Parazoarcus communis: one gene and its partner. The protein of the gene in region 2 interacts with the protein of the main gene of each other region in a pairwise test. Links are inferred from orthologs where the notes say so. Each region holds a gene or a part of one and is shown on either strand. Other genes may lie near its edges.

The links. Proteins that work in one complex are often made in the same cells at the same time.
Region 1: the proteins of ptsN (region 2) and trkA interact in binary tests that used the Escherichia coli proteins (3 or more experiments, as listed by UniProt). The link is inferred for Parazoarcus communis from one-to-one orthologs.

What each region holds. Positions count from the first base shown.
Region 1 is NZ_CP022188.1:1,172,799-1,175,668, forward strand. It holds trkA (Trk system potassium transporter TrkA), read right to left. Parts: upstream 2,204-2,870; coding sequence 797-2,203; downstream 1-796. Other genes in the region: CEW87_RS05395 (TrkH family potassium uptake protein), read right to left, coding at 1-777; CEW87_RS05405 (sigma-54-dependent transcriptional regulator), read right to left, coding at 2,339-2,870. UniProt on the Escherichia coli protein: Part of the constitutive potassium transport systems TrkG and TrkH. May regulate the transport activity of TrkG and TrkH systems. Binds to NAD(+) and NADH.
Region 2 is NZ_CP022188.1:2,602,772-2,610,750, reverse strand. Bases 2,245-5,180 are described here. They hold ptsN (PTS IIA-like nitrogen regulatory protein PtsN), read left to right. Parts: upstream 2,245-3,437; coding sequence 3,438-3,923; downstream 3,924-5,180. Other genes in these bases: ilvA (threonine ammonia-lyase, biosynthetic), read left to right, coding at 4,968-5,180; hprK (HPr(Ser) kinase/phosphatase), read left to right, coding at 3,892-4,854; hpf (ribosome hibernation-promoting factor, HPF/YfiA family), read left to right, coding at 2,981-3,304; CEW87_RS11975 (RNA polymerase factor sigma-54), read left to right, coding at 2,245-2,963. In the rest of the region: recombinase RecA, read left to right, coding at 1-293; recombination regulator RecX, read left to right, coding at 323-772; lptB (LPS export ABC transporter ATP-binding protein), read left to right, coding at 759-1,481; more of CEW87_RS11975, read left to right, coding at 1,509-2,244; more of ilvA, read left to right, coding at 5,181-6,488; CEW87_RS11950 (substrate-binding periplasmic protein), read left to right, coding at 6,710-7,531; CEW87_RS11945 (diguanylate cyclase), read left to right, coding at 7,545-7,979. UniProt on the Escherichia coli protein: Seems to have a role in regulating nitrogen assimilation.

The DNA of each region.
Region 1 (2,870 bases), 1.4 Mb from region 2 along the record:
GGCCAGATAGTGGGTGGCGAAGTTGAGCGCGGAAGCCAGCGCAAACACCATGGCCACCATTTCCACATCGAGATTGTGGAAGTGTCCGAGCGAGGCGTCCTTGCTCGAAAAGCCGCCCAGCCCCGCGACCGAGAACGCATGGATGACCGCATCCCAGCCTTCCAGGCCGGCGAACCAGAGGCTGAAGCCACAGCCGACGGTGAGCAGGATGTAGGTGAGCCACAAGCCCTTGGCCGTCTCCGCGATGCGGGGCGTGAGACTGCTCTCCTTCATCGGCGTGGGCACCTCGGCCTTGAACAACTGCCGGCCGCCGATGCCGAGCAGAGGCAGAATGGCGACCACCAGCACGATCACCCCCATGCCGCCGATCCAGTGCATGAAGGTGCGCCACAGGTTGATCGAGGTCGGCAGGTCGTCCAGCCCGGTGAGGATCGTCCCGCCGCTCGCCGTCAGGCCCGATACCGCTTCGAAGTACGCGTCGACCAGAGACAGGTGCGGAAGGTAGCCCAGCAAGGGCAGCGCGCCGAAGACCGGCAGTACCACCCAGGTGGACGCGACCAGCAGAAAACCGTCGTGCACCCGCAGGTCGCGGCGACGCCCGCGCGTCCCCAGCCACAGCAGCGCGCCACACAGCAGGGTCACCACGATCGCCTGATCGTAGGCCATGGTCGCGCCATCGTCGAGCCAGAACGAAACCGACAACGGAAACAGCATCAGCAAGGCGAAGATCACGATGATCAGGCCAAGCGCGTTGAGGGCAGGGTAGTAGGCGCGCACCGGAGACGAGTACATGAACTTAAAGGAAGGTGAAGCTGACCTGGAACAGCTTCTCGACCTTGCTCACCAGATTCTTGTGGGTACAGAACACGATCACGTGATCCTCGTTCTCGATCAGCGTGTCGTGGTGGGGAATGATCACCATCCGCCGGATCACCTTGCCGTCACCACCACGCCGTTCGTCACGCACGATCGCGCCAATCGTCGCGCCCTTGGGCAGGGTGATCTCGTCGATGCGACGCCCCACCACCTTGGAGTCCTTGGGCTTGCCGTGCGCAATGATCTCGAGCGCCTCGGCGGCCCCGCGGCGAAGGCTATGGACCGCCACCACATCGCCACGACGCACATGCGCGAGCAGCGATCCAATGGAGGTGTGTGCGGGCGAGATCGCGATGTCGATCGGGCCGCCCTGCACCAGGTCGACGTAGCTCTTGCGATTGATCAGCGCCAGCGTGCGGCGCGCGCCCATGCGCTTGGCCAGTGAAGCGGACATGATGTTGTCTTCTTCATCGTTGGTCAGCGCCACGAACAGATCGGTCTCGTCGATCCCCTCATTCTCGAGCAGCTTCTCGTCGGTGGTGTCACCCCGCAGCACGAGGGTATGGCTGAGCTGGGTTGCCAGCATCTCGGCCCGGCGCTTGTCGACCTCGAGAATCTTGACGTGATAGTCGTTCTCGATCGAGCGTGCGAGGCGGAAGCCGATGTTACCGCCGCCGGCAATCATGATTCTCCGCATGGGCTTGTCGGTGCGGCGCAGTTCCCGCATGACCTGCCGGATATGCACGGTCGCCGCCAGACAGAACACTTCGTCGCCGGGGACGATCACCGTGTCGCCCTCGGGAATGATCGGCTCGCCATTGCGGTAGATGGCGGCAATGCGCACCTCGACGTTGGGCAGGTGAAAGCGCAGCGCCTTGAGTGGATGCCCCACCAGGGGGCCGCCCTCGAACGCACGGACACCGATCAGGCTGACCACGCCATCGGCAAAATCCAGCACCTGCAGCGCCTCGGGAAAGGCAATCAGGCGCTTGATGTGATCGGTGACGATCTGCTCGGGGCAGATCGAGAAATCGACCGCGAAGTTGTTTTCGTCGAGGAGTTCGGGGTGGTCGACATAGTCGGTCGAGCGCAGGCGCGCAATCCGCGTGGGCAGATTGAACAAGGCCTTGGCCACGCGGCAGGCGCACAGGTTGGTCTGGTCCGACTGCGTCACCGCGATCAGCAGATCGGCGTCTTCCGCGCCCGCTTCGCGCAGGACGGACGGCGACGCAGCGTTCCCGCACACCGTGCGTACTTCCAGCCGCTCGCGCAATTCCGCGAGGTAGTCCGCACTGGTGTCGACGAGGGTGATGTCGTTGGCTTCAGATACCAGATTTTCAGCAACCGACGCACCGACCTGGCCGGCACCAAGAATGATGACTTTCAACGGGATAGCCCCAGATGAACGCAAGAGCGGCCGATTCTACGCGGTGTTTCATCGACACGAAACAGAATGTTGCAATGCAGCAACCTGCGTATCGATACGCCAACCGTCGCGCCCACGTGGTCTATCCCTTAAGCATCAGTTTTCTTCGTGGCGCCGACCGGCCTGCAGGCCCAGCTGCTTGAGCTTGCGATAGAGGTGCGTGCGCTCCAGCCCGGTCTTCTCGGCAAGACGGGTCATGTTGCCACTCTCCAGCCTGAGGTGGTGCTCGAAGTACATGCGCTCGAAAGCCTCACGGGCTTCACGCAGCGGCTGATCGAGCGGAATTGCACTTGCTGCCGCATCGGGGTTGGGCGCCAGCAGACGTCGCACTTCGGGCAGGCCGATCTCCTCTTCGAGCGTTGCCAGCGCCAGCGACCTCACCGCGGCGCGCAACTCGCCATAGCCTCCGGTCCAGCTGTGCGTGCGCAGGTGATTGAGCGCAGCCGTGGAAAACCGGCGCAGCGGCACATCGTTCGCTTCGACCAGATGCAGCAGCACCTGTGCTGCAAGCTCGGGTAGATCGTCACGGATGTCACTCATTGCCGGTGGCGCCAGGCTGATCTCGAACAGGCGGTCGAGCACGGCCTCGTCCCAGCCCTCGCTAAGCAGTGCATCGTGACTGCGCTCG
Region 2 (7,979 bases):
ACAAGGTCGCCCCGCCGTTCAAGGAGGCGCACTTCGACATCCTCTACGGAGAAGGCATCTCCCGCGAAGGCGAGATCATCGACCTCGGCGTGACTTACAAGATCGTCGACAAGTCCGGCGCCTGGTATTCGTACAACGGCGACAAGATCGGCCAGGGCAAGGACAACTCACGCGAGTTCCTGCGCGCAAACCCGGCGCTGGCTCGCGAGATCGAGAACAAGGTCCGCGCAGCCGTCGGACTGGGCGAAATGGCCGCGCTCGGTGGCGCGGCACCCGTCGCTTCCGAAGCCTGATTTCCGCCCCGCCCGGACGCTGACCCCTGATGGGCGAACCGAGTCTGCGCGAGCGCGCGCTGCGCCACCTCGCCCGTCGGGATCACTCGCGGGCGGAGCTCGCACGCAAGCTGTCCCCGTATGGCAGCGCCGAGGAGATCGAAGCCGTACTGGTTCGCATGAGCGAACTCGAACTGCTCTCCGACACCCGGTTTGCCGAAGCGTGGATTCGCAGCAAGGCCGCCAGGTTTGGCAGTCAGCGTCTGCGGCACGAACTCGCGAGGCGTGGCGTATCGAAGGCCTTGATCGACGAGGCCATCGAGAGCGAATGTGTGGAATCCGAACTCGACCGCGCACGTGCAGTGTGGCAGTCTAGATTCGGCCTCGCCCCTGACGATCGCCGCGAATGGGCGCGACAGGCGCGTTTCCTGCAAACCCGTGGTTTTTCCACTGACGTGATCTGCAAACTGTTGAAAGAAGACCCTGATGAGTCTGCTTAAGGTCACCGACCTGCAAAAGCGCTACAAGGCACGCACAGTCGTTCATGACGTTTCGTTCGAGGTCGGCTCGGGCGAAGTGGTCGGCTTGCTGGGCCCCAATGGCGCAGGCAAGACAACCTGTTTCTACATGATCGTCGGTCTGGTGCGCGCCGACGGCGGCGAGATCACGCTCGACGACGCCCGCCTGACCGATCTGCCGATCCACGCTCGTGCGCGCCTGGGGCTGTCATACCTGCCGCAGGAAATGAGCGTGTTCCGCAAGCTCACGGTCGCCGAGAACATCCGCGCCGTGCTTGAGCTCCGCGGGCTGCCAGTGGCGCAAATCGACGAGCGCCTGGAAGAGTTGCTCCAGGAACTCGGAATTACCCACCTGCGCGACAACACCGCCATCTCGCTGTCCGGCGGCGAACGCAGACGGTGCGAGATCGCCCGCGCGCTCGCCACCGACCCGCGCCTCATCCTGCTGGACGAGCCGTTTGCCGGCGTAGATCCGATCGCGGTCCTCGACATCCAGAAGATCATCCGCTTCCTGAAGGAGCGCAATATCGGCGTGCTGATCACCGACCACAACGTGCGCGAGACCCTCGGCATCTGTGACCGCGCAACCATCATTACCGAGGGGCGCGTGCTTGCCAGCGGCAAGCCGCACGAGATCATCGCCAACGAGCAAGTGCGCCAGGTCTACCTCGGCGAACACTTCCGCCTCTGATTCCGGCACGCACCCTCGACTGGCATCATGAAACCGACCCTTCAGCTCAAGCTCTCGCAGCACCTGACGCTCACTCCGCAGCTTCAGCAGTCCATCAAACTGCTGCAGCTCTCCACGCTCGAGCTCAACCAGGAAATCGAACGCTTTCTGCTGGAAAACCCGATGCTCGAGCGCGAAGACGGCGACGGCAGCGACTTCGCACCGGCCGCTGTCGGCAACGATGCGCAGCCCGCAACCGAGACCCCGCGCGAGACCAGCACCGAGACCACCCAGGAAGCCGAGCCCCGCAACGAGAACGAATCGGCCGACTTTGACGAAGGCATGGACTGGTCGGGCACCGGCAGCGGCGCCAGCAGCAAGAGCGACGACGACGAGGACAGCGACTTCCAGGAGTTCCAGGCCGCCGGCACCTCGCTGCGCGACTATCTCGACCAGCAGGTTGCGCTGTCCCCCCTGTCGGACCGTGACCGCCTGCTGGTGCGCTTCATCATCGAAGCACTCGATAGCGACGGCTACCTGCACCAGGAACTTGAAGACCTGCTCGAACTGCTCCCGCCCGAGCTCGACTACGACCTCGACGACCTCGCGATTGCCCTGCGACATGTGCAGCAGCTCGAACCGGCGGGGATTGGTGCACGCACCCCGCAGGAGTGTCTCGGCCTGCAGCTGCGGGCCATGCCTGCAGGCAGCTGCCGTGACCTGGCGCTGGTCATTGTCGAACAGCACCTCGAACTGCTGGCCGAACGAAACTTTGCGAAGCTGAAGCGCCTCACCGGGTGCGACGACGACGCCCTGCGCGATGCCCAGGCGCTGGTCTGCCGACTCGACCCGCACCCGGGCTCACAGCATTCCAACGAAGAAACCCGTTACGTGCTGCCCGATGTCGTCGTGCGCAAGATCCGCAACCGGTGGACGGTGTCGCTCAATGCCGAAGCCATGCCACGCCTGCGCATCAATCAGCTCTACGCGAGCCTGCTGCAGCAGAACCGCGGCCAGGGCGGCGGCCTCACCGGCCAGCTGCAGGAAGCACGCTGGCTGATCAAGAACGTACAACAGCGCTTCGATACCATTTTGCGTGTATCTCAGGCCATCGTTGACCAGCAGCGACAGTTCTTCGATCATGGCGAGGTGGCAATGCGTCCATTGACCCTCAGGGAGATCGCGGACCAGCTCGAGCTGCATGAATCCACCGTATCGCGTGTCACCACTCAGAAGTACATGGCGACACCGCGCGGCGTATTCGAACTCAAGTATTTTTTCGGCAGTCACGTTGCCACTGACACCGGTGGTGCGGCCTCCTCTACGGCGATTCGTGCATTGATTCGCCAGCTGGTGGATGCCGAAGACAGGAAGAAACCCCTGTCCGACGCAAAGATTGCCGATCTGTTGGGCCAGCAGGGTATCGTGGTCGCGCGGCGCACAATCGCCAAATACCGCGAATCACTCAATATCCCGCCGGTCAGTCTGCGTAAAGCGCTTTGATACCAAGAGGAGTTACCATGAATCTCAACATCACCGGACACCACGTTGAAGTGACCCCGGCCATCCGCGAGTACGTCTCCGGGAAGCTCGACCGCGTCATCCGCCACTTCGACAACGTTACCAGCGTGAACGTGATCCTTTCCGTTGAGAAACTCGACCAGAAGGCTGAAGTCACCGTGCACGTGCGCGGCAAGGACATCCACGTCGAAAGCTCCGACGCTGACCTGTACGCAGCCATCGACGCAATGACCGACAAGCTCGATCGCCAGGTGCTCAAGTACAAGCAGAAGAGCACCGATCACCACCACGACTCGCACAAGCACCAGACCCCCGAGGCGTGATTTTTCACCAGGCCTTTCAGCCCCAGGTGAAGTTATAATCCGCCGCTTAATTTGGCGGCCCGGCTTCACCCGGGCCTGAGAGACCTTTCAGCGTTGCGTCCGCTCCGGCGGCGCTGCGTGAGCCCCAAAGCGCATGAGCCTCATCTCCCAACTCCTGCCACTTTCGAACGTGGTTGCCGACCTCGACGCCAGCAGCAAGAAGCGCGTCTTCGAGCAGGCCGGCCTGTTGTTCGAGAACAATCAGGGCATCGCCCGCAGCATGGTGTTTGACAGCCTGTTTGCGCGCGAACGCCTCGGATCGACCGGCCTCGGCCAGGGCATAGCCATTCCCCACGGCCGCATCAAGGGCCTGAAGGACGCAGCCGGCGCCTTTCTCCGTCTCGAAGCCCCGGTGCAGTTCGATGCGCCCGACGGCCGTCCGGTGAACATGCTGTTTGTCCTGCTGGTACCCGAACAGGCCAACGAGACCCACCTTCAGCTCTTGTCGGAGCTGGCACAGATGTTCAGCGATCGCGGCTTCCGCGAACAGCTGCAGGCCGCACCCGACGCACAGGCACTCCACACCCTGTTCAACGACTGGGGTTCCGATGCGACAAACGAGCCTCTCGCAGCTGTATGACGACAACCGCGAACGTCTGCAGCTGACCCATGTCAGCGGCAGTATCGACGCGGTTCTCTCTGTTGCCGAAGAGCGCATCTGGCCGGCCGACCTGATTGGCCACCTCAACCTGATTCACCCTACCCGCCTGCAGATCCTCGGCGCAGCCGAGCTGGCCTGGGCGCAGCGGCAATCACGTGACAAGGTCGCACACCACCTCAACGACATCCTGTCGGCACACCCGCCTGCCTTCATCCTTGCCGATGGCTGCGAAGTGCCCAATATTGTCCACGGCGTCTGCGCGGCGCACAACGTCGGGCTGTTCACCACACCCCAACCGGCAGCCGGGGTCATCGACCAGCTGCGCCTTTACCTGTCACGACAGCTCGCCGAAAAGGTGTCGCTGCACGGTGTGTTCATGGACGTGCTCGGACTTGGCGTGTTCATCACCGGCAATTCCGGCGCCGGCAAATCCGAGCTTGCGCTGGAGCTGATCTCGCGCGGTCACGGCCTGGTTGCCGACGACATCGTCGAGTTCTCGCGGATCGCGCCCAGCGTACTCGAGGGCCGCTGCCCCGAACTGCTGCAGGACTTCATCGAGGTGCGCGGACTCGGCATTCTCAACATCCGCACCATCTTTGGCGAAACCGCCTGTCGCCGCAAGATGCGCCTGCGGCTGATCTGCCACCTTGAACGCCGTCAGCCGGGGCAGGACGACCCGACCCGGCTTCCGATGCAGCGCGAACATCAGAACATCCTTGGCGACTCCGTCCCCCGCGTCACCCTGCCAGTTGCGGCCGGCCGCAACCTTGCGGTGCTGCTCGAGGCGGCGGTGCGCTCGACCATCCTGCAGTTGCGGGGAGTGGACTCCACCCAGGAGTTTATCGAGCGCCAGATCAAACTGCTCGAAGCGGACAAGCCGGACGGCACCGCCTCCGATCTCGCGAACTAAGGGTACTCCCCCTTGCGCCCGGATGTTTTTTCGGGCACTGCGCTTGCCGCAGTGCCGCATCGACTGCTACCCTCAGCCCCTTTACCGCAGTGCGCTCGCACAAAGCCAAAGCCATGACCGCCGCAAGCCCGGATTATCTGGAACGTATTCTCAACGCCCAGGTGTACGACGTCGCCATCGAGACGCCACTGGATTTCGCCAGCAATCTCTCCGCCCGAATTCACAATCAAGTGTATTTCAAGCGCGAAGACATGCAGCCGGTATTCAGTTTCAAGCTGCGCGGTGCATACAACAAGATGGTCAAACTGTCGCCCCAGGCCCTGCAGCGGGGCGTCATCTGCGCCTCGGCCGGCAATCACGCCCAGGGTGTGGCGCTGTCGGCGAAGAAACTCGGTGTCCGTGCGGTCATCGTCATGCCCAGCACCACGCCACAGATCAAGATCGACGCGGTCAAGGCCAGGGGCGGTGAAGTCGTGCTGGTGGGCGAGTCCTACTCCGATGCCTATGCCCACGCGCTTGAACTGGAGAAGGCCGAGAAGCTCACCTTCGTCCATCCTTTCGACGATCCGGATGTAATCGCGGGCCAGGGCACCATCGGCATGGAGATCCTGCGCGCCCACCCCCAACCCATTCATGCCGTATTCTGCTGCGTCGGCGGCGGCGGCCTGATCTCAGGTGTCGCGGCCTACATCAAGCGTCTGCGCCCGGAGACCCGGATCATTGGCGTCGAAGCCGTCGATGCCGACGCGATGACGCGTTCGCTGGCGGCCGGCAAACGGGTGGCGCTCGATCAGGTAGGCATCTTTGCCGATGGTGCTGCCGTCAAGGAGGTGGGCCGCGAAACCTTCCGCCTGTGCCAGCAATATGTCGATGAGATGATCCTGGTCGATAACGACGCGATCTGCGCCGCAATCAAGGACGTGTTCGAGGACACCCGCTCGATTCTCGAACCCGCCGGCGCACTTGCGGTTGCCGGCGCCAAGGAATACGCGCGCCGCAACAAACTGCGTGACAAGCACTTGGTCGCGATCGCCTCCGGCGCCAACATGAATTTCGACCGTCTGCGCTTCGTGGCCGAGCGTGCAGAGCTTGGCGAGCAGCGCGAAGCGGTACTTGCAGTCACGATCCCGGAACACGCGGGCTCCTTCCGCAAGTTCTGCAGCCTGCTCGGCAATCGCAACATCACCGAGTTCAACTACCGTTATGCCGATGCCGAGAAGGCACACATCTTTGTCGGCGTGACGGTACATAACCGCAACGAAGCCACGCGACTGGTCGAAATGCTGGCGCGTCACGATCTGCCGGCCGTCGACCTGACCGACGACGAACTGGCCAAGACCCACGTCCGTTACATGGTCGGTGGGCGCGCGCCCCAGGCAGAGAACGAGGTGATCTATCGCTTCACCTTCCCCGAGCGTCCGGGCGCCCTGATCAACTTTCTGTCGAATCTGCGTTCGGACTGGAACATCAGCCTCTTTCACTATCGCAACCACGGCGCCGACTTCGGCCGGGTACTGGTGGGCATGCAGGTTCCGCCGGAAGACAACGGCGCCTTCGATGCGTTTCTCGAGCGCCTCGGCTACGAGTATGTCGACGAGACGACAAACCCGGCCTATCGCATGTTCCTGTCATGACCCCTGCAGGATGGCAGCCGCACAACCGCTGCCATCCTGCCCGCAAACCCTGCATCAAGCAGGCAGATGTCACATCCCGGCGCTTGATAACTTAGTTCTTTTGTAATAGAAATAGGCTTGCCGGAGCTGATCCGGCGACATGCGCATGATGTCGGCGTGACTGAGGTGCGCGACGCTGCAGCGCGGAGCCATGGAGACTCGTGGCTGCATTGAGGATACTCGTGACTTCCCCGCTCTCTCTTCAATTTGCTCGCTGGCTTCTCGTGCTCTTCGGCGCCGCCATGATTCAGGGCGTCGCTTTCGACGCGCACGGGCACCAAAGCCGCCTTGATCGCATCCTCGACGAGAAACGCGTCCGGATCTGCATCTGGCCGGAGTACTTCGGGGTGACATACCGGGACCCGGCAACACGCGAATTGCGCGGCATCGACATCGATCTCGCGCTCGAGCTCGGTCGGGAGCTGAACGTCGGCGTCGAATTCGTCGACAGCAGTTTTCCCCGCCTGGCGAAGGACTTGCTCAGCGACAACTGCGACGTCGCGATGTTCGGTGTCGGGATCACCGCCGAGCGTGCAGAGAAGCTTCAATTCACAGCCCCCTACCTCGCGAGCGACATTTATGCGGTTGCCGCCCGCAGCAGCGGTCGAGTCAAGCGGTGGGATGACATTGATCAACCGGGAATCGTCGTTGCCGTCGCCAAGGGCACGATCCATGAGCAGGTCATGGTCGACAAGCTTCGTCACGCCAGGCTCGCGATACTCGGATCACCTCATGCGCGTGAAGAGGAGGTTGCATCCGGCCGTGCCGACGTTTTCATGACCGACTACCCTTTTAGCCAGCGCATGCTCGACCGGTCCGACTGGGCGCGCCTGATTTCGCCCGGCACCCCCTACCACATTACGCCATACGCATGGGCTGTAGCTCCTGGTGACGCCACTTGGTTCAAGCGGCTCGAAACCTATCTCCAGGCGATAAAGCAGGATGGACGACTGGTACGCGCCGCGCGACGCCACGGGCTCGAGCCCATCGTCATCACACGCTGAACACGGATTCGAGATGAACGCACGACGTCGCAGGCGACTCGCTGATTTCGGCTTCCTTGCCCTGCTTTGCGTCTGTGCGCTACTGGCTTGGGCGGGTTTCGAGTATCACTTCTCAAGGGTCCTTGAGGACGTGCGCACTGCGCATGAACAAGTTTTGCAGCGCGACACCCGTCATCTGAACACGCACATCGGACATCTGCTACGGAACGTCGATCTCAACCTGATTTCCCTTGGACGAGCCATCGACGCCGATGCTCCATCACCTGAATGGACCAGCCGTCTCGAGTCCGTGATCCAGCACATCCCCTACCTGCGCTCGCTCTCTGTGGTGGCCGCAGACGGCACGGTCATAGCGAGCACCACGCCCGAGAATCGGGGAACAGCGCTCAGGCTCGACAGCTACCACCCTCCCGATCGTACCCGGGGAGACATCCTGCAGATCGGCCCG